Endozoicomonas sp. GU-1: one gene and its partners. The protein of the gene in region 1 interacts with the protein of each later gene in a pairwise test. Links are inferred from orthologs where the notes say so. Each region holds a gene or a part of one and is shown in the gene's direction. Other genes may lie near its edges.

What was found.
Region 2: the proteins of ndk (region 1) and O3276_RS09445 interact in binary tests that used the Escherichia coli proteins (3 or more experiments, as listed by UniProt). The link is inferred for Endozoicomonas sp. GU-1 from one-to-one orthologs.
Region 3: the proteins of ndk (region 1) and ung interact in binary tests that used the Escherichia coli proteins (3 or more experiments, as listed by UniProt). The link is inferred for Endozoicomonas sp. GU-1 from one-to-one orthologs.

The regions. Positions count from the first base shown.
Region 1 is NZ_CP114771.1:70,052-76,319, forward strand. The notes cover bases 1-2,925. They hold ndk (nucleoside-diphosphate kinase), read left to right. Parts: upstream 1-1,209; coding sequence 1,210-1,641; downstream 1,642-2,925. Other genes in these bases: hscA (Fe-S protein assembly chaperone HscA), read left to right, coding at 1-262; fdx (ISC system 2Fe-2S type ferredoxin), read left to right, coding at 263-601; iscX (Fe-S cluster assembly protein IscX), read left to right, coding at 667-870; rlmN (dual-specificity RNA methyltransferase RlmN), read left to right, coding at 1,759-2,922. Outside these bases: type IV pilus biogenesis/stability protein PilW, read left to right, coding at 3,021-3,782; O3276_RS00420 (RodZ domain-containing protein), read left to right, coding at 3,775-4,737; hisS (histidine--tRNA ligase), read left to right, coding at 5,102-6,268. UniProt on the Escherichia coli protein: Major role in the synthesis of nucleoside triphosphates other than ATP. The ATP gamma phosphate is transferred to the NDP beta phosphate via a ping-pong mechanism, using a phosphorylated active-site intermediate.
Region 2 is NZ_CP114771.1:2,310,967-2,321,534, reverse strand. Bases 1-2,978 are described here. They hold O3276_RS09445 (5-formyltetrahydrofolate cyclo-ligase), read left to right. Parts: upstream 1-1,190; coding sequence 1,191-1,766; downstream 1,767-2,978. Other genes in these bases: O3276_RS09440 (hypothetical protein), read right to left, coding at 1,858-2,658; ssb (single-stranded DNA-binding protein), read left to right, coding at 647-1,210; O3276_RS09455 (MFS transporter), read left to right, coding at 1-285. In the rest of the region: O3276_RS09435 (hypothetical protein), read left to right, coding at 3,167-3,310; O3276_RS09430 (hypothetical protein), read left to right, coding at 3,710-4,621; O3276_RS09425 (hypothetical protein), read left to right, coding at 4,839-7,382; O3276_RS09420 (transposase), read left to right, coding at 7,801-8,127; O3276_RS09415 (hypothetical protein), read left to right, coding at 8,081-9,193; DNA helicase Rep, read right to left, coding at 9,321-10,568. UniProt on the Escherichia coli protein: Involved in the removal of 5-formyltetrahydrofolate.
Region 3 is NZ_CP114771.1:1,182,810-1,193,141, reverse strand. Bases 3,210-5,951 are described here. They hold ung (uracil-DNA glycosylase), read left to right. Parts: upstream 3,210-4,108; coding sequence 4,109-4,795; downstream 4,796-5,951. Other genes in these bases: O3276_RS04875 (hypothetical protein), read right to left, coding at 5,011-5,951; O3276_RS04890 (Ppx/GppA phosphatase family protein), read right to left, coding at 3,210-3,964. In the rest of the region: O3276_RS04895 (TetR/AcrR family transcriptional regulator), read left to right, coding at 2,054-2,776; more of O3276_RS04890, read right to left, coding at 2,966-3,209; more of O3276_RS04875, read right to left, coding at 5,952-5,979; O3276_RS04870 (hypothetical protein), read right to left, coding at 6,204-6,932; O3276_RS04865 (hypothetical protein), read left to right, coding at 7,538-7,732; O3276_RS04860 (hypothetical protein), read right to left, coding at 8,492-9,202; O3276_RS04855 (hypothetical protein), read right to left, coding at 9,956-10,332. UniProt on the Escherichia coli protein: Excises uracil residues from the DNA which can arise as a result of misincorporation of dUMP residues by DNA polymerase or due to deamination of cytosine.

The DNA.
Region 1 (6,268 bases):
TGAGGCTGATCGGGTTGTTGAAGCGCTGGTAGTTGCGCTGGATAAGGATGGCCAGACACTGCTCGATAAAGATGAATACAGTGCATTGCTGGCAGATGTTGAATCGCTGAAACAGTGCCGTGAAACCGGTGATGCCAAGTCCATTGCCCGTGAAATTGAACGTATTGCCAAGTCCAGTGAAGAATTTGCTGCCCGTCGAATGAACCAGGGTATTCGTCAGGCTCTTTCCGGACAGAAGTTAGATGATTTGGAGGAGTTCTGAATGACTCGTATCGTTTTTCTACCGCACGATGAGTTGTGCCCGGAAGGTGCTGTTCTCGAAGTAGAGCCCGGAGTTACGGTGTGTGACGCAGCTTTGCAGAATGGTATTGAAATTGAACACGCCTGTGAAAAGTCCTGTGCCTGCACCACCTGTCATGTCATTGTCAGGGAAGGCTTCGACAGCATGGAAGAGCCGGATGAGCTCGAAGAAGATATGCTGGACAAGGCCTGGGGGCTTGAGCCTGAGTCCCGGCTGAGCTGTCAGGCTGTGGTGGGTGATGAGGAGCTGGTGGTAGAGATTCCCAGGTACACCATTAACCAGGTTTCTGAACGTCGTTGATGTCGGTTGCTGGTCTGTTTGGGGTTTGCCCGAAACAGACAGCGCAATGATCATGGAGTGGGGCAATGAGTTTAAAGTGGGCAGATGTTTATGATATTGCCATTGAGCTTTATGAGGCTTATCCGGATGTGGATCCCCGGTATGTCAATTTTGTCGATCTGAGAAGCTGGGTTCTGGCGCTGGACAGTTTTGAAGATGATCCTGAGCGTTGTGGTGAAAAGGTGCTTGAGGCCATTCAGATGGCCTGGATTGAAGAGTCGGAAGAGTGATTTTTTGGCGTTGAGGCTGAAAGAACTGACACTATCGACTCTATTGTATACAATGCTGCCAGAACTCCTGCTAAGGACAGCCTGAGCCAGGGAGCCTGTCGGACTTAAGACTGTCCTACTGCGGTTGCGATAAATTGGTCTAAAAATTCCTGCTTCTTCGTCAAATAGCCCCGCTATTCTCCTCAGAAACAGAAATTTTTATCCTAAATTTCTCGCAATCCTCGCTACGGACGCTTAAGTCCGACAGGCTCCAAGACATGGAAAGCTGAGAGAGTCGTACGTTTTTAATAAGTAATAACAATCCCGAAAGGGCACGAAAATGACAATCTGGAGATCGTAATGGCGGTAGAGCGCACTTTATCCATTATAAAACCTGATGCAGTAGCCAAGAGTGTCATCGGTAAAATTCTTGCTCGTTTTGAGCAGGCTGGTTTGCAGGTTGTAGCGACCAGGATGATCCATCTTTCTGACGAGCAGGCGGGTGGTTTCTACGCTGAGCACAAAGAGCGTCCATTTTATCAGGACCTGGTTGCGTTTATGACGTCAGGGCCTGTTGTGGTATCCGTCCTTGAGGGCGAGAATGCCGTAGCCCTGAATCGTGAACTGATGGGCGCTACTAACCCGAAGGAAGCTGCTGAAGGCACCATTCGGGCTGATTTTGCAGAGACCATCGATGAAAATGCGGTTCATGGATCTGACTCAGTAGCATCTGCTGAGCGTGAAGTGGCCTACTTCTTCGAAGGTTCGGAGATTTGCCCCAGAACACGTTAACGGAATCAGCCCGCTGACAAATTGTCAGTTTGCCCTGACCTGACCGTGTTCGGGGTGAACATGAGAATATAAGCCATCAGGAGGCAGGCCTTCTGATGGCTTTGAGGTATTAATAAGATGTCAGAATTGATCGAGCCATCTATCGATCAGGCCAGTGAACTGGCTGGCGAGCTGCCCACTCAGGCAGCCAAAGTCAATTTGCTGGGGCTTTCACGAAAAAAAATGGAAGCCTTCTTTCTTACTATTGGTGAGAAAAAATTCCGTGCTGAGCAGGTTTTGAAGTGGATTCATCATCATCGGGTTGATGATTTTGATGAGATGACCAATATCAGTAAATCCCTTCGTGAGCGGCTTAAGGCCAATGCTGAAATTCGCGGTCCAGAGGTGGTCAGCAGCCATTTTTCTGAGGATGGCACCTGTAAGTGGGTTGTGCGGGTGGCCAGTGGCAGCTGTGTTGAAACGGTATTTATTCCTGAAAATGGCCGCGGAACGCTGTGCGTCTCCTCCCAGGCAGGCTGTTCCCTGGATTGCAGTTTCTGTTCTACGGGCAAGCAGGGTTTTAACTCTGACCTGACGGTGGCGGAAATCATTGGCCAGGTATGGGTTGCAGCCCGTCATTTTGGCAACGTGCCGGCCAGGATGGATCGATCCATTACCAATGTGGTCATGATGGGTATGGGCGAGCCATTGATGAACTTCGATAATGTCGTTGATGCCATGGACCTGATGATGGACGACCTTGGCTATGGGCTTTCCAAGCGTCGGGTGACGTTAAGTACATCCGGTGTTGTGCCTGCGCTGAGAAAGTTAAGTGAGGTGTCTAATGTCTCCCTGGCAGTGTCACTGCATGCACCAAATAATGAGCTGAGAAACCAGCTGGTGCCGATCAACCGGAAGTATCCGCTGGATCAGCTGCTGGATGCCATCCATCATTACATGAACAGTTTGACGGACAGTAAACGGGTCGTTACGATCGAGTATACGTTGCTTGCCGGTGTGAATGATCAACCTGAACAGGTACAGCAGCTGATTGCTTTGCTGAAAGATCTGCCCTGTAAGATAAACCTTATTCCGTTCAATCCATTTCCTCATTCAGGGTATGAAAGACCCAGCAATAATGCAGTGAGACGGTTTCAGGAGAGTTTGCAGCTGGCTGGTTTTAATGTCACCGTAAGAAAGACAAGAGGTGATGATATTGACGCTGCCTGCGGTCAGTTAGTGGGCAATGTAATGGATAAGACCCGGCGCAGTGAGCGCTACATAGCAGCCAGACAGGTATAAGCTGTCCGGGATGCATCTGTTATCCGACAGGCTCCCGGAGGTTGCTACTCTCAACGGCGTCCCGGATATATTTATAAATTGCAAATGTGGGGATCAGCATGGGAGTCAAATTGAGGCCCATTGCACTACTGTTTTCTGTATCTCTGGCACTGACAGGCTGTGTCACCACGGACAGTCGGCCTGTTAACGAGAACAGGGCAGTGGTGGACTATATGAATCTGGCCAGGGGTTATCTTCAGGAAGGTTACTCGGAAAAAGCGGTAAGGCCGCTGGAAAGAGCGCTTGAGATCGAGCCCTATTCGGCCAGTGTCCATGGCATGCTGGGTATGGCTTATCAGCGTCAGGGGGAGGATCAGCTGGCCGAGCAGGCGTTCAATAAGGCGCTGGCCATTGACCCTGATGCCGCGGACATACGCAATAACTTTGGTGCTTTCCTGTTCTCCAGAAACCGGCTTCAGGACGCTTATCGTCAGTTTCAACTGGCTTCCGGGGATGTTGCTTATTCCCAGCGCAGTCGAACCTTTGAAAACCTCGGGATTGTTGCTTTGCGGATGGGCCGGTCTTCCCTGGCGGTTGATCACTTTACCCGGGCTCTTCGTCTGAACAGTAACTTGCCAAGGGCCAATCTGGAGCTTGCCGCTATCTACAAAGAGCAGGGCAATCTCTATACAGGGTGGCAGCACTACCAGGCCTTTGCCGGGTCGGCTGAGCAGAGTCCTCGCAGCTTGCTACTGGGTATTGAGCTGGCAAGGGCAAACCGGGCTCAGGATAAAGCGGCAGGTTATGCTTTGAAGCTGGAAAGGTTGTATCCCGGCTCTGTGGAGCTGAAGCATTATCGGAGTCGATTGGGTCATGAGTGAACAGGATACTCAGCAGGAAGAAGCTATTCAGACGTTTGCTCCCGGTGCTGTGCTTGCCCGGGCCCGTGACAGTCAGGGGCTATCTATCCTTGAAGTGGCTGAAAGCCTGAAAATTACCGAAAGTTATGTTAAGGCCATTGAGGAGAGCACGTTTGATATCCTGCCGCAGGCGGCATTTGTCCGTGGCTATATTCGTAATTATGCGAAACTGGTGGGGCTTAATGGCGAAGATCTGGTTAGGGACTTTGACCATTTTATGGGGGTCGATGGGCTGGAATCTCCGCGTTTACAGGGTTCTAAGAAGTTGAAGCCGCTGCGAGCTCACAGTGCACCTTCTCCAGTGTATGCGCTTGCGCTTTTGCTGCTTGTGTCGCTGGGAGGGTTTGGTTATTACCTTTGGAATAGCTTGCTGGGTATCGAACCAGTGGTCGAGGTGGCCATTATTGAAGACGTATCTGAGGATGTGTCTGAGCCTCTGGTGACTGATGCCAGTGTTGTCTCTGTCCCCTCTGTTGCGGAAATTAGTGAGAGCGTGGAGGAAGAGGCTGTTCCAGCTGATGACACCACAATTTTAAAAGAAGACCCAAGTCTGGAAGATGAACCTGTTCTGGAAGAGGTTGTGTCAGAGGGACTTCCAATTGCCATGGCCGGTTCTGAGGTTGTTGATACGATAGATGAGTCCAGTTCACCGATTGTTGATCTGATTCAGCCTCTTGTTATTAATTTCTCAGAAGATTGCTGGGTTGAAATCAAGGATGCCACCGGTGAAGTGCTGATTTCAACCGTGCAGAGAGCCGGGTCTTCCATTAATCTTGATGTTTTTCCCCCAGTGAATTTGCGGTTCGGTAATACCCCCGGTGTTGACAGTATCCTGCTGGATGGCGAGCCGGTAGCCAAACCCAGCTCGAATACCCGGGTGGCCAGTGTCTTGTTAACAGGCAGTGGTCAGGGGTAAATCAATAAGTAGCTAACCATATGAAATCATATATTTCTGACTCCTTGTTCAGGCACTCTGCTTCGTTACAACTCCGGTCACATAGCTACGGCTATGCTCCCTCCGTTGTGCCTCGCATAGCACCTGCCCAAGTAGCCAGAAATATATGATTCCATATGGCTAGCTACTTAGTCCTTAAAACTATGTCCTTTCAGTGAAGAAACTCCCGGCAGCGATGGGCATTCTTTAATGGGAGGGCTGTGGGATTGTCACACAAAGGCGTTAACGGTTATAGTTGCCTACTTTTTATTGCGAACCGCCAAATCGCCTGTTCCTGACGAACCGGGTGAAGTTATGTGGTGTTTTTGGTAGAGGACATTTGAACTTGGGCAAGCAGCTTCAAGCCATCCGTGGGATGAATGATATTCTTCCCGAACAGACCCCTGTCTGGCAGTACCTTGAGCAGCAGGTACGCTCTGTCCTGAGCACTTATGGTTATCAGGAAATCCGGGTTCCGATTGTGGAAAGCTCTGCTCTGTTCAGCCGGGGTATTGGCTCTGGTACGGATATTGTTGAGAAAGAGATGTACACCTTTGAAGATCGCAATGGTGACAAGCTCTCCCTTCGTCCTGAGGCCACTGCCGGGGTTGTTCGCGCAGGTATTCAGCAGGGCCTGTTTTACAACCAGATTCAGCGGTTGTGGACTTCCGGTCCGATGTTCCGCTACGAGCGTCCGCAAAAAGGCCGTTATCGCCAGTTTCACCAGATCAGTGTTGAAGCCTATGGCATGACAGGTCCGGATATTGATGCGGAAATCATCATGATGACGGCACGGTTTTGGCAGAAGCTTGGTCTGACAAAGCATGTCACGCTGGAGCTGAATACTCTGGGTACCATAGAAGCCCGTATCCGTTATCGTGAAGCTCTGGTGACTTATCTCAGGGATTATGAGTCAGAGCTGGATGACGACAGCCGTCGTCGCCTGACCATCAACCCGCTGAGAATTCTTGATAGTAAAGATCAAAACACACAGAAAATTGTTGCCGGTGCCCCCGAGCTGTTTGACTATCTGGATGAAGAGTCACAGGAACACTTTGCGCAGTTAAAGCAGATTCTGGATGAGGCGGGTGTTGCTTATCGCGTGAATCCAAGACTGGTGCGTGGCCTTGATTATTATGGCAGAACCGTTTTTGAATGGGTGACAGAAAGCCTGGGTGCCCAGGGTACTGTGTGTGCCGGCGGTCGATATGATGCGCTGGTTGAGATGTTAGGTGGCAAGCCGACACCTGCCGTGGGCTTTGCCATGGGGATTGAGCGTCTGGTGTTGATGCTGGAAACGCTTCAGTTACTGCCGGAATCCGTTTCAAATCGGGTGGATGTAGCGGTGGTTGCTGTCGGTGAGGGTGTTGGCCACCGGGCACTTCCGTTAGTGGAAAGACTGCGTGATGGATTGCCGGAACTGAAGATTCTGATGAATTGCGGCGGTGGCAGCTTTAAAGCACAAATGAAACGTGCAGATCGCAGCGGTGCTGCCTATGCTCTCATTCTCGGC
Region 2 (10,568 bases), 2.2 Mb from region 1 along the record:
GTTGCCATGGAGTATGGCGGTGTTCCCGCTGTCATAATGCTTTGTACAATTCCCACTGCCCTGTGGTGCTGGTTGTCTGTTACTATGAAGCAACCACCTTATGTGAGTACTATGGTAATGGCCCTGAATCCTGAGCTTGGTGATGTCAGTTCGGTGGGAGAACGGCTAGCTGGTATTGACGGTGTTCAGGAAGTGACTGTGCTTGCCGCTGAGAAAACAGCTTATCTGAAAGTTGATAAGCAGGCACTGAACTGGTCCGAGTTAAGGCAGTTTGGGCAGTGCTAGGAGGCTGACCGAGAATAGCGCCCGTAGCGTGGATGGCAGAAAATTGAGGATAAAAATTTCGTTTTGTGAGGTGAATAGCGGGGCTATTTGCCGAACAAAACGGAATTTTTAGACCAATTTGCTGCCACCGCAGTAGGGCAGTCTATTCTCGGACAGCCTCCTAGTTGCAATATATGTGGTTCAGCTATTAAACCTGCGGGTTGATACAGAATAAAAACGGGTAACCAGATACAGGGCCTTTGTTTTAATAGAGCATTTTTAATATGGAGTGGTCCTGTAAGGTCACTCCATGGTGTCTTCAATGAATGGACTCTGTTCTTGGAGGCTATTTGAGTTTGAGTGAATATGGCGGAGAAGCTAAATGGCTCGAGGCGTTAATAAAGTAATACTGATTGGTAATCTGGGTAACGATCCGGATGTACGTTTTACTCCCAATGGCAGTGCCGTTGCCAACCTGAGTCTGGCAACCAGTGAGTCCTGGAAAGATCGTAATACCGGTCAGCAACAGGAGAAAACGGAGTGGCACCGGGTGGTTATTTTCGGCAAGCTGGCTGAGATCGCTCAACAGTACCTTCGTAAAGGATCAAAAGTCTATATCGAAGGTAAGCTGCAGACACGCAAGTGGCAGGGTCAGGACGGTCAGGATCGGTATACTACCGAGATTGTGGTTGATGGATTCAGCGGCCAGCTGCAGATGCTGGATGGCCGCCAGGAAGGCGCTATGGGTGCTCCGATGGGAGGTGGCTACCAGCAGCAGGCACCGCAACAGCAGCAGTCTTATGCTCCGCAGCAGCCTCAGCAATACGGATCACCATCACAACAACAGCAACAGCATCAACCAGCGCAGTCGCAGCAACCGCAATCGGCTCCCCAGCCACAGCCTGCTGGTGGTTTTGACGATTTTGATGATGATATCCCGTTTTGAGTTAAGAACCTCTCTCCGCGAACGCCGCCGGGCATTAAGCGCTGACCAGCAGGTCAGCGCTGGTGTAATGTTGTGTGATATTCTCAGTGCCCGGCCTGAGCTTGCAGATAGCCAGCACATTGCAATTTATATAGCCAGTGATGGCGAAATAAATCCGGACGTTCTCCGTGATTTTCTCTGGAGTTCTGGCAAACAATGTTATCTGCCAGTGATTGGGAGGAATAACAACCTTCTGTTTATTGAATACCTGCCCAACACTCATCTGGTTTTGAATCGTTTTGGAATCCCTGAGCCTTCCTTGCAGGAGGTAGAACCGATTTCACCGGAAAAGCTGGATGTTGTCCTTGTACCTTTAACCGGTTTTGATGAAGCTGGCAGAAGGCTAGGTATGGGAGGAGGCTTCTATGACAGAACATTTGCTTTTACCCGGACTGCGAAAAAGCCAATACTTATTGGTCTGGCCCATGAGTGTCAGAAAGTTGAATCGATCCCTGTAGAACATTGGGATATAGATATGTCTGGTATTGCAACGGACAGTCGCTATTATCCGGTATAATTTGTTCAGGTAAAAACCACCCTGTTTTACTCAGAGGGTGGTGCTGTTTGGATAATGTCAGAGATTAACATTAATCATTCAGAATACCGGACTAATAGCTTTCGCAAGCTTCCCCGGGAATACGCATAAGAGCTGGCTTACCGTAGGCAGATGTTAGCGCAGTAATCGTTGATACTTTTGAGTCGGTTCCAGAATTTGTCAGACAGAAAGATACATCATCACCCTTTATGATAGAGGCTTGAGCTTTTCCATAACTGTACAATGTGCATGAGCTTTTCTGGACATTGATAGTAGACGTTTGTCGACCATCAGAAACAGTGACGAATAAGTCAATTGGGTTTTCAGTGATGTATGCGCTTCCTGCCGTTGACCACCCGGTCATCTGCTTAACTAATAACAGGTTGGTGATACCTCTGTTTTTTGGCACAAAAAGATTGTCGCCAATATGCTCAAACTGTGAGTCGTTCTGTATTGATCCCTGATTTACCAGAACGCTGTCAATATAATAGCCATCCTCGGTCGTCAGTGTCATCATGCCACAGACATAGTCGTTGGCAACGGGCAGTAATCTTAATAGCTGGCTCAGGAAGACGTTGTGGGCAACACGGTTGGAAAGAACGTTGGTAGCACCGAAGTCATAAACCTTTTGTGGGATGTATGACAATACTTTTGTAAAGGGGCTTTCCGGAGCATAGTTTCCGCCACCTATAAGAATGGTCGCATGAGCAGCCAGTTCAAGGAAAGAGAAAGTACCGCTACTGAGAATGGCTGACAAAGAACTCCCGCCTGAATACCCATCCTCAACCCCGACTCTGGTATCGGAAGGGGCTCCCCATGTTGCCGATGTGATTGATAACAATAAAACGATGAATAAACACTTTCCTCTAAACATGCTAACCCCTTATCCGGATGGCTGTTTTTAATTAAGAAAAACGGTTCTCTCTAAATAAAGATCAGAACCGAACGGTTGGACAGCAAGCGAGCCTTATTATTCCTAGCTTTAAATATATTTTTTTGAAATATTTCATGACTGTTTATTAATTTAAGCTCGGTAATGGAACTCGCTTACTGCGTGGAGAGATACTAAGAGGGATTCTAGAGTAATATTTTATTTCCGCAAAATGGTATGGCTATATAAAAAAATAGATAAATGTTTTTTTTTCATATAAGGGGATTTTCATAATCAATATATATAAAGCAGTAGTTGTTATATTTCTTGTCAGGTTGTTTTAATTAGTACTATGGTTTTTATCTTGTGGTTAATAAAATGGTTTTTCTGTGAATCGTTATATAATTTTGCAAATAATCTTTGAGTGATTTTTAATTTATACGATTTAACCATTATGCAAAAGCAGGCGTGCTTTCTGTTGATTTCTGTTGATGTGGCAAGGCATGCGTTCATGGATCGTCTCGGTCTGTTGGCATTGATTCGCCCTGTGGCTGGTGGCTTCCTTTATTTCATGGATGAAATTGTCCTGACGGAACACCAGATTAAAGATGCAGCCATGGCAGGTGCCGATGCTAAGGAAACGTCAGCTCTGTGAAGGTTGGTCAGATGAAGTCTAAGTAGTTGGCCAAATGGAATCGTATATTTCTGGCTAAGTGGGCAGTTGCTATGCAAGGCGCAACGTAGGGAGCATAGCCGTAGCTATGTGACCGGAGTTGCAACGCCGCAGAGTGACTGACAACTTAGTCAGAAATATATGATTTCATTTGGTTAACTACTTATGATGGCACCAACATAAGATCTACCCCTGTTCTTAATCGCTAACCTTCGTTATCTTAAAGATATTGTCAGGGTGATCGTTTGTTCTTTGGGGCAATTCAGGAGTTGTTGCATTTGAAGAACCGTTGGTTTTGGGATTGCCCTCTGTTCGCATGGCCGGTCGATGCGTGCGACAGTGGATGTTAAAACTCATACAGGGAAGCTAATGATGAAATGGATGACCATCATTGTTTTTATGGTGTTGTTTCTTGTTCCCACAGGAAGGTCAGGAGCGAATTACCCGGCCAAGTTTACCCAGGTTTCACCACGAGAGGCCTTGAGTGGTAGAGCAAACGATGCGGTTATCGTCAATAGTCAAAATAGCTGGCTAACCGGGATATTGGTTGGCATCCCTGGCTCCAGAGAATGGGTTAATGGGGTTTTGTGGAGTTCCGGGGAGTTGGCGGTGCATGCAAGTAAAGCGTCGCAGCTTTCGCAGTACCCTTCATTTAAATATTCACTTTCTGTAGAAGCATCGGGCCGGGAGCTATGGAAGGATCTGGTTGCTACACCAGATGCAGATGCGCTCATTTTTTTCTTTAGAAGTAAAGCTTTCTGGAGCAGCCCTTTCAGTTCCGAAAGTGACTTCATTCTTACGGATATTTCCTCTCTGGCAGAGGATTTTTCCGTTTCTCACTCTTTTAAAGCATTTCCGGAAGGGGCTGAAGTTGATTGGGATTATCACAGCAACTGGTTTTATCGTGAGAAAGTCGACAGTGGACTGGTCACCAGAGTTCAGCGGATAAATAGACGTTTGTTCAGTGATCTTTGTATTATTGATATTCATTTAGGCGGCAATCGACGTGTTGTCAGTTACCGGGATGAATGGATACCCGAACAGAGCTTCCACCATGAATCGGGTGAGAAAACAGTAAGTCGGCCTGTAAAAAAACGTGGGGCAGGTAACGACCATCCGTTTGTCCCTGATGTTGGAAAGTTTACCACTTATCAGGAAAGCCTTTGCCGCTATGCAGAAGATGCTGCTGCTGCGAATCAGGAGGTGAATATTCTCTATTCGGATTTTTGGGATTCCAGTGAGCGCCTGGTCGAAGCAGAGGTATATAAAATATGGGTTAAAGCGACAGAGTAGCTGTTTCGATACCGCCTGTTCAAAGCATAACGTCAGACTGTCAATTTATGCGGGTTTTGCAGCAACAAGCTGAGATTATAAGTTCATTGCTCGCGGGGCTTGTTCAGCCAGATCAATTTAACCCGGGTTAAGTTATCAATTATACATTTGAACCTTTTTGAGGAATGAGTGTCATAGGGAATAAAAAAGATTTCATGCAGCATGCAGAAGCAATCCGATGCAAAGCCGTTTCAGTCATGGCACAGGCAGTGACACTAGTCCAATTACCAATACTCCGGCAGTCGACCGTGGCAGTGATGGTCAGAGAAATCGCGCCGATCCTGATTCTGGTGAGCGCAGCACCCAGCGACAGGAGCGTACTGAAAACCGTTGTCGTTTAAACGTGTGGCTGGTCGACAGAGTCGCTAACACCCGTCATGAGGTTGCCTCGGCGTCGATTTGTCTGGATGGGGCTGCTGCTGATCAGATTCGCACCCGTGGTATCAGGATTGTTGCAAGAGTGGTGAATTATTCTGAGCCATCCGGTACTGAAAATGCAGCAACTGCAACAGCCACGCCACAAGAACCACAGACCGATGTCGTGCAGGCGGCAACAAATCAGGGTAGTGATGGCAATGCTGGGCTTGAATACTGGCTTGACCGCTTTCTGGATATTCCCCTGGATCGGTTTGCGGTACCCGGTGACGACGTTTTGGACATGTTTGCCAACATTAACCTGCCGGTAGATGGTAGCAGGTTGACCGCTGAGGAATTGCGGTCTGCTGGTTTGAAGCGGGTGCTGAACAGGCATGTGGCTGCCTGGCTGGAGAAGAAGCAAGATCGGACACAGACAACAGGAAAACTGCTGGGCTTGCAAAAACTGATGCATGAGGATATGGCCACCTATTTCCGAAACTGGGTGCTGCTGAAGTGCTACAGCGACATGCTTCGGGGTAAGCCGGTGTCTGAAACTGACCGTCAGCATCTGATACAGGCCCTGAATCAAAGTGTGTTGAATGATTTTGCTGAGTTGACCAGTCAAGCCAGCATGATGATGGATTTTTATTCATTAAGTCTGCTCTATTTTATGGGCGGGTTGCCGTTCTTTGAGGATGGTGTTAACTACCACAAGGGCATTACCTTGCTCGCCTATTGCCCGACAATCATCAAAGAAATGTTCTTTTATTTGTCCCCGGTCAGCTTCTCTCCCTACGATTATGTGCGTTTTGCCCCGGTGAGCTTCACGTCATTGTTTGTCGGTCAGCCTAATGTGCCACCAGAAACCAAGCTGGGTGCTGCAATGCAGATTATGGTGATGTCTTATTTACAGCAGGTGAACGCTCACTTTATGGTAGCCAAACGCTATAAATGCTCACGCTGGTTCTCTGACTCAGAGTTAAACTCTGAACTCTTTCTGATCGTCAGGGACCTGATTGCAGAATGTCTGTTGTATACCGGAGGTATGAACGGAAAAAAAAAGCCATGCAGGCGTAAAATATTAGAGGTTGACAGGCGGTTTCAATTAGCCGTCGCTCGTGCCCGAAAAGACTACATTCAAGGGGAGGGCGACATTCATGCTTTAGTCACCTGTCTTCTGGCAAGCATCCATCAGCGTGCACATTCTGCTTCACCAATGTATAGCTGGAAAGTAGCCAACTTATATCGCAAAGCCGCACAAATGTCCCCTAATCACTGGTCAAGTGCCTATATTTTTTTCCTTAAAGCCCGTAAGTGGGAGTTGGCTGCCGATGCAGCAACTGAATATGCCAGGTATTATCAGAAGAAAAGCCCTCTGCTGGCTGAGTATTGGAGGGATACCAGTGAGCGGACCATGGAGTTGTCTGCCTTTTCGGAATCACCAACAGGGCGGGCAGCGGCTTCAGATAAAGACTACGATTTTGACGCAGTTCTACGACAGTTTTCTGAAGAGGTACCAAAGTTTGCCAATCTGCCGGTGGGTCTGGCCCGAAATAAAGGCAGGAAGCGCAATGGTCAAAAAAATGAGTCTGTTAACAAGTCAGAGCATGATGTCAGTGAATCCCCGAAGGTGAGTGGCGCTGAGGGGCGCGAGCCTGAGGTGAACAAGCCAGATCACCAGGAGGTTGCGCCAGTGATCAGGGTGGTTCGATCCGGCAGACATCATGCTGCCTGTCCATCGGCTGATTCTCAGGGGTTCCAGGTACAGTCGGCCAGGGGGGCCATAAAGCCATTTGAAAAACTGCTCTCCCGACACTGGAATCCGGTTATTCTGCAAACACTCCGGTGTATCCGGGCGGCCAGGGCCCGTTCGGATATAATCGGCGAGCGGCAGATATACCAGAAGTTGTTGAATCAGCCTCTTTTAAAAACCTGTATTGGTATTGAGCGAATCTGGGAGGAGTGTGCCTGGACGGAATTGCATCAGTTTGATGATTTTTTCCGCTCGGCTATCATTCCCGATGCACCGATGAGACAGAAGGCCAGGCAATGGGTGCTGGATGCCAGAAATAAATTTATTTTGCCGTCACTGATGCATTGTCTGGAATTGGATCAGATTGACCCTGACATCAACCCTGAAGTCATCTGGCATGCGGTACAGGCAATGCTGAAACAACCGGAAATTGCCGACGACCCTCAGGTCGACGCTGAAATCAGATTCAGACTGCGTTGTCTGTTCAGTTCCATGGGGCATACTTTCAGTCTCTGGGCTATGACTGATTTATCCAAGGCTAACCAACACCGGCAAAGGGCGCAGACATGGTATGGATACAAAAGAATTGATCCGGGTTATGTATGGGCCTAGGAGCCTGTCGGACTTAAGCGTCCGTAGCGAGGTTTTTAGAGCATTGGGTGAAGGTCAAGCGCAGCATTATCCGCTTTATAAGACAGTGGATCTGCCAACTGACTCTTTGTTTTTTGTTTATGACATCCACAAAGTCATAAGTGTTTAAAACATCACCACCTCTGACATCACCAATCACATTTTCCATTAACGAACCGGGGATACTATCACCGGAAAAAGGGAGTTTTAGATAACCCGTTAGAATCTTCCGCAAGTTGCTCTTGAGAAAGCTTCCGATCTTTACGTAATGATTGTTGATGGCATTGATACCCGCTCAGCCCATTACCACAAGCGTTATGTAAATCTTGATATATCAGCCAGCAAACATCCTGAATAGTGTCTACAGTCAAACGCTATGACTCTTTTGGAAAAAGCACCTGTGCCTGCCACTCAGCTTTCTCACCTGCAACTGCTCCAGCGGTTGCAGGGGTTGTTGCAGGAACAGAGTCCTGTCGCTGAATTCCTGAAACAGAAAAACGCATCTCTTAAACATCAGCTGGACTGGTTTAAACAACAGTTGTTTGATGAAAAGTCTGAAAAACGGTTGATCAACTATCCGAATCAATTAGCACTTGGCGAGATCCTCCAGGGCGTTGGATCTGTGCAGCCACCAGAAATGGACACCATTACCTGCGAGTGCAAAAAGAAACATCGATCTGATGATTGTGTCACTGGTAAGTTTTATTGCGGGCCTGCTGCTGGTTGAGAAATATCGTTACCATCAGGCTCATCGAAAAGACTTTGCAGGTGTATTACCTGGCAACTTTATGAGAGATAACATGGATATTCTTCGGACAGGTTTGAATACTATGTCACCGGGCGATCATCCGCCTGTAAACTCTCCCCAAAGTGATAAGGGCTCAAATGCAGGCGGGGGTATATCTATTCCGGGGATGCAACAAAATGCAGAGTTGCCTTTTCTGAAGTCTCGCACAATTGTTAGCGTAAATTGTGAAAATAAAGTTGAACAGCCATTAAAAATGATGGCTGAAGGCAGCCGCAAAGAGGAAGATGCTCTAGAGAGGGTACACTCACTCGCTTCATATTATCCGTTAGCCTCCTGCCCTTATCCATTTATCAAAGAGAATGCCATATCTGGATATTGTTTTGACATAGATGGTGTTCAGTATGAAAGCTTAGAGCAAGAAAAAGCTTTTCCCCTTTTAACTGAATCAGCGATCATTGGTGACATTCCTAAAAAGAATAAGTCTCTGTATCAACAATGTTTTGAGTCCAGAATTGTGCAAATATTGCAAAAAGGTGTTGCAGGTTGTATCTCATACAGGCAAACGGAAGAAAGACGTAATAATAGGTGGGGATCTGGTGAGGAGGTAACCCTTGGAGCGAGTTGTCATATGCTAGCTAATTATTTGGCATTCGGGATAAATTTTTACGACGATATCGATCGCTCCCATGCACAATGGGAGGACTGGTATATGTCTTTGCCAGAGGCAAAAATACTCCCCTTCGACCCGGCAAGCCTCCTAAAGGGCGATATTGTCCAGTTTTGTGAAACCTCTGATGATGACGTTGTTAAACCAATACACTCTCAATTTTATCTCGGGAACTCGTTGTATATATCTGCATTTGGTTATCTGTCAAATATAGCGATTCATAAGCTGGAGGAAAGTATCAGTAGATATAGTGAACTATTCAACGCGATTCGCATTGTCAGAAGAGATAAAACAGAGATCGATCCAGTCCCTGAGTGGATTAATTGTCCTCAATCTGACGCATTTTTTCCTTTGATAGCCAAGTTTGTCGAAAGATAGAGTCATAGAGTAAAAGCCTCAAGTCGTTTCTACAGCTACAAAGCAACAGAAGCAGGGAACCTTGCCCTTCACTTCTGCTTATGGCGGCTAAGTAGCTGGCCATATGGAATTGAATATTTCTGGCTACTTATACTCCGATAGACTTGTAAAGCGCATCCAGCCCCATTTTACCCGCCATTTTTTTGGTTTCCCGGCGGGATGATTCATCAAAGCCGGTATACACCAGGTCTTCCTGTGGCAACTCATCCAGGAAGCGGCTGGGCAGCGTATCAATGATCTCGCCAAACTGCTTTCTTTGCCCGGCCAGTGTCATGGTCAGTGATTTCCGGGCCCGGGTAATGCCGACATAAGTAAGACGACGCTCTTCCTCAATATTATCTTCTTCAATACTGGTTCGGTGCGGCAGCAGCTCTTCCTCCATTCCCATCATAAAGACGTGGGGGTACTCAAGACCTTTGGAGGCATGGAGAGTCAGTAACTGAACACGGTCGGCATCTTCCTCTTCCTCATTGCGCTCCAGCATATCCCGCAGAATCAGCCGGGCAATGGCATCGGCAACCGTTCTGTCTTCATCACCCCGTTCCAGGGTTTGCTGCAGGGCATCCACCAGAAACCAGACATTGGCCATGCGCTTTTCAGCCTGGGCTGGCGTTGAGGAGTGCTGCATCAGCCAATTTTCATAATCGCTATCAGCAATCATTTCACGAACCACCTGCATAGGGTCTTCGCTGATTTGCAGCCGTCGTGAAACGTCGTCCATCCACCCGGTAAAGCGTCGCAGCCTGTCGACATACTGAGGGGCCAGGTCCTCGGCAAGGGCCGCTTCTTCACAGGCTTTGTACATACTGATGTGGTGTTTGTTGGCGTAGTTGCCCAGTTTCTCCAGTGTCGATGGCCCAATCTCCCGCTTGGGGGTATTCACCACCCGTAGAAAGGCGTTGTCATCATCCTGATTAATCAGCAGGCGGAGGTAGGCCATGATATCTTTCACTTCTGCCCGGGCAAAGAACGAGGTGCCGCCATTAATGTGGTAAGGAATACCATGGTGCTGAAGTTTCAGCTCCAGCAGCCGCGACTGAAAATTTCCCCGATAGAGAACGGCATAATCTTTATAGCTGTTATCGTGGCGAAGTTTGTGGGCGATGATCTCTGTGGCAATCCGCTCACACTCCATTTCGTCGTTTCGGCATTTAATCACGCGAATTTCATCCCCGACCCCCATTTCACTCCATAATGTTTTTTCAAACACATGTGGGTTATTGGCAATCAGGGTATTTGCTGCTTTCAGGATACGGCTGGTGGAACGGTAATTCTGTTCCAGCTTGATCACCTTTAAGCTGGGATAGTCTTCTTTCAGTTGCGCCAGATTTTCTGG
Region 3 (10,332 bases), 1.1 Mb from region 1 along the record:
TACCCAGTCTGTGCTGGATGGTGACCTGAACAAGTTCATTGAGGCGAGCCTGAAAAAAGGCCTGTAACTGGAAGAATATTATGTCTGAAGAACATTTTTGTCGCAACAGGCGCAGGAAGAAAAGGCTGCTGAAGCCCATGAAGAGAACCGCCTGGTGACCCTGCGCCGGGAAAAACTGGCGGCCATTTCGCGCAAAAGGGGTGGCCTTTCCCAATAAATTCCGTCGTGATTCGCTGGCTGGCGATCTTCAGGAGCAGTTCAAGGATCATGACAAGGCTGCCCTGGAAGGCCTGAACCACTACGTTAAAGTGGCTGGCCGTATTATGTTGAACCGTGGCGCGTTCATGGAACTGCAGGATATGTCTGGCCGTATCCAGCTCTATGTGAACCGCAAACAGCTGCCGAAAGAGACCCTGGACGCCATCAAGACCTGGGATTTGGGGGATATTATCGGTGTAGAAGGTGCTGTTCAGCGCTCTGGCAAAGGCGACCTTTACGTTGATATGAGTGCTGTCCAGCTACTGACCAAGTCTCTGCGTCCACTGCCTGAAAAGCACAAAGGCCTCACCGATACCGAGCAGCGATACCGTCAGCGCTATGTTGACCTGATCACCAGTGAACACTCCCGGGAAACCTTCCGGATCCGTTCCAGAATCATTCAGGGTATCCGTAACTACTTCCTGGGTCAGGACTTTATGGAAGTGGAGACGCCGATGCTGCAGGTGATTCCCGGTGGTGCCACGGCCAGACCGTTTGTGACCCATCACAACGCGCTGGATATCGATATGTACCTCCGTATCGCCCCGGAACTGTACCTGAAGCGTGTGGTCGTTGGCGGTTTTGAACGGGTATTTGAGATTAACCGGAACTTCCGCAATGAAGGGCTGTCTACTAGACATAACCCGGAATTTACAATGATCGAGTTCTATCAGGCTTACGCGGATTACACCGACATGATGGATCATACTGAAGCCATGCTGAAACAGCTGGCTCAGGACGTTCTGGGTAAAACTGAGTTCGAGTACCAGGGGCAGATGATTGATTTTGGCAAGCCGTTTGCGCGGATGTCGGTATTTGAATCTATCTTGCATTTCAACCCGGATCTTGATGCCGCTGATATTGACAACCTGGAGTCAGCCACACAGGTTGCCGGTAAACTGGGCGTTGATGTGAAGCCGATCTGGGGGCTTGGCAAGGTTCAGATGGAAATCTTTGATGAAACGGTGGAACATCACTTGCTTAACCCTACCTTCATCACGGATTACCCGACCGAAGTGTCGCCTCTGTCCCGTAAAAATGACGACAACCCATTTGTTACTGAGCGCTTTGAGTTCTTTGTGGGGGGTCGGGAAATCGCTAATGGTTTCTCTGAGTTGAATGACTCAGAAGACCAGGCTGAGCGCTTCAGACAACAGGTAGCTGAAAAGGATGCCGGGGACGATGAGGCAATGCATTACGACGCAGACTATATCAATGCGCTTGAATACGGTCTGCCACCCACTGCCGGAGAAGGTATTGGTATTGACCGGTTGGTGATGCTGTTTACGGATGCGCCGTCCATCAGGGATGTGTTGTTGTTCCCTCACATGCGTCCTCAGTAGATATTGACGCGGGAGTAATTGTGCTTAAGTTTGTACTTGTCAAATATGTGAATCGACGATGCAGGTATCATTTGCATTGGTTATATGAACCTGCCGTTTGGTTACCGTATTAGTAATTACCTGCTTAACTCAGTTATTTTCTGAGTCGCTGATAGTTCAGGATTGACGACATGAGCAGGCCAAGCCTGCTCATGTAGTATCCGGGAGCCTGAAGTTGAGTCGATGCGCTTTGCTGGTGAAGCCAGGAGCTTGCCATACGCCCGGTCTGATCGGTCTATAAGGATATGGGGAGTACTCCAGGTATGGCGGTCTGATAACCCTGAATAGTGGCAGGGCCGGTTTTCATACGTATGGTTGATTTCTGTACTAAGATGCTTGTTCAAGCGACGGTACTGGACGAACGCTATAAAACAATCAGGCAACTGTAAGGCAGTCTTAATATGGTCTCAACAATGGATTCCTCATCAGAAGGCATGAAAAGCTCTGGTAAGCACGACAGTGATATGAAACTGAAATATCAGGGGCGAAAAACCAGTCGTGCCAATAGTGAACAGCGTCGTCGTACAATTCTTGAGGCGGCATTAAGAATCGTTGTCAGAGATGGAGTCAGGGGTGTCCGTCATCGTGCTGTTGCCAAGGAAGCCAATGTTCCTCTTTCTGCAACCACCTATTATTTCAAAGACATTACGGATCTGATCACTGACACCTTCACTCTGTTTGTGGAGATGGGTGCCCAGAAGTTCAAGGCGTACTGGGAAGAGTCTGACAGTATGCTGAAAATGGCCATGAAAGAGCTTGTGCCATCGGACCAGGCCAGTCGTCAGGTATTTGCTGACCGGATCAGTGATCTTGCTATTGAGTATGTTCTGATTCAGCTGGCAGAGCATCGTGACTACCTGATCGCAGAGCGTGCTTTTCAGCAGGAATGCCTGCGTAACGAAAACCTGAGGCCCATTGCCTTCAGTCACCAGAAGTTCTTTCTCGACAGTCTCAAAACATTCTTTGCAAAAATCGGCTCTAACCATCCTGATATTGATGCTGAACTATTTGGCAGTATTATCATTCATGTTGAGTACCAGGGATTAATTGCAGGTTTTGAAGACGAAACAACAGTGGACAGGCTCCGGGTAATGCTCAAGCGTCAAATAGAGTTGATGCTGGGTGTATACAGTTAGTACGGCCATCTTAATCTGCCCTTCTTCCACCGTGGAAAAGCCTGCAGAACCATTTAAACACTCATGATTCTTCAGGCTTTCATCAATCTTTCAATGCATGGAAGGGAAAAGCACAATCAACGAAGAGCAAAAGAAAATATTATCTTTTCTTTTCTTTTTACTCTTATCCGAAATTCATTGAAACGTTTATTAATGCCAGAGAATTGGAAATTCGAGCATTCCGACAGTGCTGTTGTGGTCGGAGATAAACATCTGCGTAATGTCCAGCTCTTCCATGAAACCAAATACCAGAATTGCACTTGAAAGACTGGCCTCATTGGTACCGATGGATGAGGCCTGATCCAGGATATATCGCTCCAGTTTGCCCTTGTCCAAAGACATTTGGTGCATGGTGATATCTTCTGCGAAGCCTTCCTGAAATACCGGGCCGATACCGGTGATTTTAACCTGATCTTTCTTCAGCTCATTGCGAATAATAACCGGCGTTCTCCGGGCAAGATATCGTGCGAAGGTGATACCTGCTTCGAGCTCTTCAGTTGATATGGGGGACAATGACCCCGGCAAATGCGTTGGTTTGTTCTGGACAACTTCCTTCAGGTATTCCATAAAGGAAACTGAACCAAAATCACCTTTGTGGGCAAATGGGCCAGCTTCAGGATCGGAGATAATCAACTGAAAACTCTCCTTCCCGATATCCCAGACGACGGGTGTTTCAGAATGATCAGTCGCCGTTAAAGCTGAGAAAAAATCCATTCGATCTTCTTCTTCAGGGGAGAGAATACGAATGTCGATACCGGATGTACGCCGTATCTTTTGCACCAGCTCTTCGGCGTTATGAGCCTCCCTGAAAATGTCAGTAGCAATGGCCCTTACTTGCACCGCCTTGAAATGTTCCTGCCGGGTTCGCAGTTTTTGAAAAAGTCTCTGGGCCTTTTTTAGCATAAAGTTGCTGAAAAAACCGTTGTCGCTGGCTGACAGGTCATCGTAGAAACCCGCTTCCAGAGAGCCGTAATCAAGGTGCCGGTAAACTTTGTCGGTCTTATTGTTTACGTCGGCGATGGCGAAGTAAATAGAATTGGCATTGATTTCGATGGCCATCCTGCGTTCGAGCATTGCCAGGGACTGGCAGCTAAAAAGAAGGGCTGCAACCGCAGAAATTCTGATCGATGCTTTATTAAAAGTTTGCATTGTATTGAAGGCGATCCGTAACGAAGACTGAGTTGTTATTAGTAAAGGTGTTGCTGTGCTAAAGTGCGTTGGCTGGCAAAGAGTGTAGTTGGCTCTTATGCGGTTGGAGGTAATTTATTTGTCAATGTTATTTGAGGTAGGGTGATGCCAGACATCAAATTGGAGCCTTCCTGGAAAGCCATGCTTCAGGATGAATTTACCAAAGAGTATATGCAGACCCTGCGCAGTTTTCTGCAACATGAAAAGGCTCAGGGCAAGATGATTTACCCCAGGGGGGCAGAATACTTCCGGGCCCTGGACCTGACGCCGTTTGCGCGGGTCAAAGTGGTGATTCTTGGGCAGGACCCTTATCACGGGCCGGGCCAGGCCCATGGGTTAAGCTTCTCGGTACGTCCCGAAGTCGCCATTCCTCCTTCACTGGTTAACATGTATAAAGAGTTGGAGTCAGATTTGGGCATTCCGCCAGCCAATCATGGATTTCTGGAACACTGGGCCCATCAGGGAGTGTTACTGCTCAACAGTGTGTTGACAGTCGAGCATAAGCAGGCTGCTTCTCATCAGGGCAGGGGATGGGAGACATTCACTGACCAGATTGTTGCCGCGTTAAATGAGCAGCGAGAGCATATTGTTTTTATTTTGTGGGGCAGCTACGCACAGAAAAAAGGCCGGTTTATTGATACCGGTAAACATCTGGTTCTGGCATCCGTTCACCCATCGCCACTATCAGCTTATCGAGGCTTTTTTGGCAGCCGACCTTTTTCCAGGAGCAATGATTATCTGGTCAGTCATGGAATACAGCCTATAGACTGGCGACTGCCATCCTTGAATTGACCGGTGATATTTTGTTCCATGAGTACTGTACACAGGGCATTGGTTTATGTATGATCCACGCCACTGAATGCAGACGGTTGTTGCAATACAGTTTGCAATCGTTTCAGTCTTTACGCGCTCGTAGCTCAGCTGGATAGAGTACCTGGCTACGAACCAGGCGGTCGGAGGTTCGAATCCTCCCGAGCGCGCCATCAAAAGGAATAATTCATCAGAGTTTACCACTGAATTGGCTGATTGAAGATGTTGATCTCCTGCTCAAACGCAGCCTTTCGAAGCTGCCATTCATACGCCAGATAAGCATGGTATTTGCTAATCTCCTCTTGGCGATTTGCTTGATTGGAAATATTCTGTTTGCGGCGTCTAATGTACTCCCTTTGCACCATTCTTTTACGCTCTAAGTAAACGGGATCATGACTGCGATTCCTGTAGTAATCCCTGTTTATCTTCCTTTTAGACTCTGCGTAAGAGGGATTCTTAATACGCTTCCTGTAGTACTCCCTGTTTTTCTTTAAATACTTCGCATCAGCGGGATCGTTGTAACGCACGGAGTTCCTGATTCTCTGCCTTTTACATGCATCGTTGGCGGGGTCATTGCGAAACTTCCTTTGATCCTCAACTATTGTTGCGTTACCCTCAGAGAACCACTCTGTTTGGGGTATTTGGCTATAACTTGTCGTTTGATTTAGATTTTGTGGGCTAAAAGGTGTGGTAGAAAGATTGATTATCTGATGATCTGGATACCAATGGCATGCAGGTATCGGATTTCTGGTTTCAGACTCACTCACCGATAAGCATGCCTGTGGAATAAAAGGGGTAACTGGTTCTGGTGCTAGCCTGGCCTCAACACGTTCATTATCAGAATCCCAGGGTACATAGTGACCAAGCTCTGATTGTTGTATGTCAGGTAGCTCATTGCCGAAAGTGGCTGCTGGATCGGTTAGAATCAGATTATCAATATCATATTCAATCAGGGAATGAAAAGAACTGACATTATTTTGGCAAAAATCCGAATGACTATGGTAAGCAGGTAAAGATAATTCCGGCACATGAACAGACTTACCATGATATGAAGGCTGCGAGTTGTTATAATCAGGTGGAATCAGTTGTTCTACTGAATATAATGAGCGGGAACGAGTATCGGAACAGGCAGGCTCGAATGGAGGTAAGTTATTAAAGAGATACATTGCATTATAAAATTGTCGAATTAAAGACTGAGACAATTATTATATAAAAAAGTTCCTTCCTGAAAAAAAAAACGGATCAAAATTTTTGTCAACCAAATATAAAATTTTTCTGTCTATCTATCCAGCCAGTAAACAACACCTGCTTACTTTTTGCTTGTTGACCGTCCACTCAAGGCAGATTGTGTTTGAACCGGATTGTTGAGATTTATTCTTTTATTAAACTGCTAAGGATGGGGGAGCAATGAAGAAAGCTTTGCTTGTTTTGCATTAGCTGCCTCTTTTCCCTTTTCCCTTGCTACTTTATCACTAAAGCCTTTACTTATAGCTTTTTTATAGGCCATTAACTTTGCACTGTATATGGCCTTTTTTTCCTTGCCTTTGACGGATGAGTAATATTTGGCTCTAGCCCTGTATGTTGCCATCTTGCCGCGGTCGGACGTACGGTATCTGGCTCTGGTCTCCTTGCCTTTGTCAGATGCCTCGTATCTGGATTTGGCCTTCTTACCTTTATCAGATGCTTCGTATCTGGCTCTGGTTTTCTTACCTTTATCAGATACTTCGTATCTTGCTTGGTACTTTCTGGCTTTATTGCATCCTTTATCATTGATCATGATGCTTCTATACGACATTGATATAGTTTCTTCGAGAGTGTTGACCTGAGATAAACGACTCACTACAGGTTGATCTTCGTTTGCCGGGTTATTAATGATTGCTATTGACCTTTTTCCAAGCGTTGGATTATCAGATGATTTATGAAAAATCACCGTTGGATACTGAAGGGCATATTTGTTGGTTGTATTAATACGCATCGAACATAGAATAGTAGCTGCTTCAACAACTTCTCGGGAGAAAGCCTGAACCGATACTCCAGATAAAGAATAAGTATTATCTTTGAAATAAGGGCATAGTTCAGAAGTAATGTTTGATTGAAAAGAAAAAACAGAATCTTTCATTGAATTATTGAATTGTTGAGTTTTACAGTAAGACTGCTCTATCTTATAAAAGTTCATCTCTGAATAATCAATATTTAAGTCAATAACAGTGAAAAGCTTTTTATAACTATTTGATCAGGTTGTTAAATAAATTGAAATAAAATAGAGCTTGAATCAAGCTCAGTTTTTCATCGATCGATAAGAATCCAGGATAATGGCGGCAGCTTCCTTTCCGGCAATTCTTGCCTTTTTCCTATCACGATCGACTCCGTATAAAACTGAATTGTAAGCCTTTCGGTATGCTTTCATGTAAGCCTTCCCTTTCTCGGACTTTGCCCATGTTTGTTTGGAAGACTTTCGTTTCCGGGTACGAGCGTAAGCCTTTACGGCAGCCTTCCCAGCCTTGGACTCACGGTATGCTTTCTTATAAGCCTTGGTATTTCTGGGCTGAGCGTAACCTTTCTCGTGTGCCTTCCTTTTCCTTGACTGTTTGTTAGCTTCTGTGTGTGTCAGGGGCAGGGATTCCTCAGAACTGCACGATTCATGTGTCTTACTCTCAATGGTTGCAGTTATAACTTGCTCTTGTCTGTCTTTATGCAACAGATCAGGTGTAGTCCCTGGGCGTAATGACGGCTGAGACAAGCCTGCCAATGGATTTTCCGGAGGTAATTGATGGGCGGTTTGTTCTGCGTTTGTTAATGCTGGATCTGTGCATGAATGGTCACAGGAAAAAATGTCGTCAGGTGGCTCCGGTGAATAAAGATCTGGGCGCATTATTTCTTTTTCAAATAATGGGGAACAAGATATTGAAAAATCATTAAGTGAGCATGGAGATGGTAGTGTGACCTGATTGAAACATCTATCCACGAAAAAAACATTGTGAGGTGGGTCATGTTTCCGTACACAATGACCAGTCATGCTTGGCAGCGAACTGGAATCCTCAGGTAGTATTACAGTTACGTCTGAAGAATCCTGAAAACAGGAAGAGGCAGAAGCGAAAGGTGAGTCAACGTTAAGTCTGTCCATTGAATTATTGCACTCTTGAATTATAGATTAAGACCGATATTTTTTTAAAAAGTTCCTTCCGGGAAAAACTAATTTATCTCAAGTGATCTGACGTTTTTAGCTGATTGACTGCTTTGATTCCAATAGTTGAACTTTTTATTATAAATTATTTGCTATACGTGATTCTCTTATCAAGTTAGAAGCCTGCTTGCCAGCGATTCTTGCTTGTACTCTATCGCCGGTATTCTTGAAGGCTATATAGTCACTATCGACCTTTTTTCCAGCTGGGGAGTGTCAATTAAAATATGAACAGGCTCCATCAGCCGCTGAAGGCGTCTTCTGGTTTTATCAATATGCATGGCACATAGAATATTCGCTGCCTCTACAACTTCACGGGAGAATACTTGACTGGAAGAGCCGAATTCAGAAAAAGTAGGTCTTTCCATTGAATTCTTGAATTATGGAATGCCGACTTATGACAGATGTTCTTATTAAAAGTTCCCCCGATGACAACCCACACTTGATATTTACGTCAATCCGGATGTACAGGATGACTTGAGACGCTTTTCCGTTGTTTAACTGGGAACATTCTCGCAGCCCGTTGTTTGCTGCGCGCATTGACGTTTTAAGTTCGCCTGATTTCTGCGGTGCTGCCTAAGGCGCTCCCTTTCGCGCTCTGCGAAGGCAGGATCTTTGTAACGTTCTCTATGGCGCTCCCTGCGACGCTCCCTTTCCCGCTCGGCGTAAACAGGATCTTTGCGACGCTGCCTGGAGCGCTCCCTATCGTGTTCTGCGGAAGCAGGATCTTTGCGACGCTGCCTGGAGCGCTCCCTATCGCGTTCTACGAAAGCAGGATCTTTGCGACGCTGCCTGATACGCTCCCTTTCGCGCTCGGCGTAAGCAGGGTTTTTACGAAGCTCTCTTTGGCACTCCCTCTTGCGCTTCAAGTAAGCAGGATCTTTACAACACTCCTTGTGCCGCACCCTCTCGCGCTCAACGTACGCAGGATTACGGTGAAGCTTTCTCTGGTGCCTGGCTATTGAAGCGTTACTATTAACAATTGCCTCTGACTGTTTCGTGTGGTTGTCACTTGTTTTTTTGTTAAGGCTTTGCTGCTTGGAAGATGGGACAGAAAGATTGGTTATCTGATCATCTGGATTCCAATGGCTCGTTGTTGTTGGCTTAACGATCTCAAGCTCACTCTCTGGTAGGCATAGCCACTGAAGAAAAGGAATATCTGGCATTAATGATAATGTTTCATCTTCAGGTTTATCACTGGAGCTCAAGGGGAAATATTGATTAAGAACTGATTCTGGTATGTCAGGATCATCAGTACTGATAAACTCAGCTGTATCGTCAGGCGTTATAGGTTTAATGCCATGTTTATTCAATGAATTACAAAAATTATTGTTGTTTTTGGGTATATCTGATTGGTTATGGTAAATGGGAAAAGGAGTTGTCAATGCCTGAACAGGCATACCCTGATACGTCAAATGACATTTGCCTGAACCTGATTCACCCGTTCTTTCTAATAAATCTGATGAGCTGAAACAAGGATCAGGAAAAGCAAATTCAAATGGAGCCGACTTATTTGAGAGAATCATTGAGTTGTTGAATTATTGAATCAGTACTCTGACCTCTTCTTATTAAAATAGTTCCGCCTTTAAACAAACAACCCATTCGTTATGATAACAAGGAATAAAATTATGATACTGCTATTTAGAATGAAGATGTAAAGTTTTTCGAAAGTCAGCGTTATCACGGCTTGAAGGGTAGTGGTTGTCGTCTGGTTAGTGGATGTTCAGCCTGATTGTAAGGAGGGCAGGAGAGGAGAGATAGGGGATTTTGTGGACTTGGCCCAACATGCCCTTTCAGAGATTACCTCTATGAAGGAGACAGGCTCCTGAACTGCATAGCGGTGCTGTTTGAATATCACACCGCAGTATTTTTATGCCAGCAGCTGACAGTATAAAATTGATACTTACGTCCTGTTTTGCATCCGGTGAGATTTCAAGCCGGAAGTACAACGGAGGTCAGTGTTATGAATTCTCTAAGGCCGTTTTCAGATCTTCAGCAAGATCCACCCGGCTTATGACATTTGATTTTAAAGGATCAATCAGAACAGATGTCTCATACCCTCTAAGGGCAAGATCATTCAGAAATGTCAGCATTGCTTTTGTGAAATCATTCGGGCATTCAAATTCAACTTTTCTTGTGTATTCCGAATTGAAGGGAGTACCAATGGAGAGGGCCAGGCGTTTCCAGAGGGTGGGAAATTCACCGACAATACGTAATGCTACTGGAAAGTTAAAATCACTTAAGTACAATGACTCTCCCGTTGCCGTTATTGGTTCCAGATGATCCAGTAAGTCAGGACAAACATCATCCAGTTGGAACATCTGATTTTTATGGATAA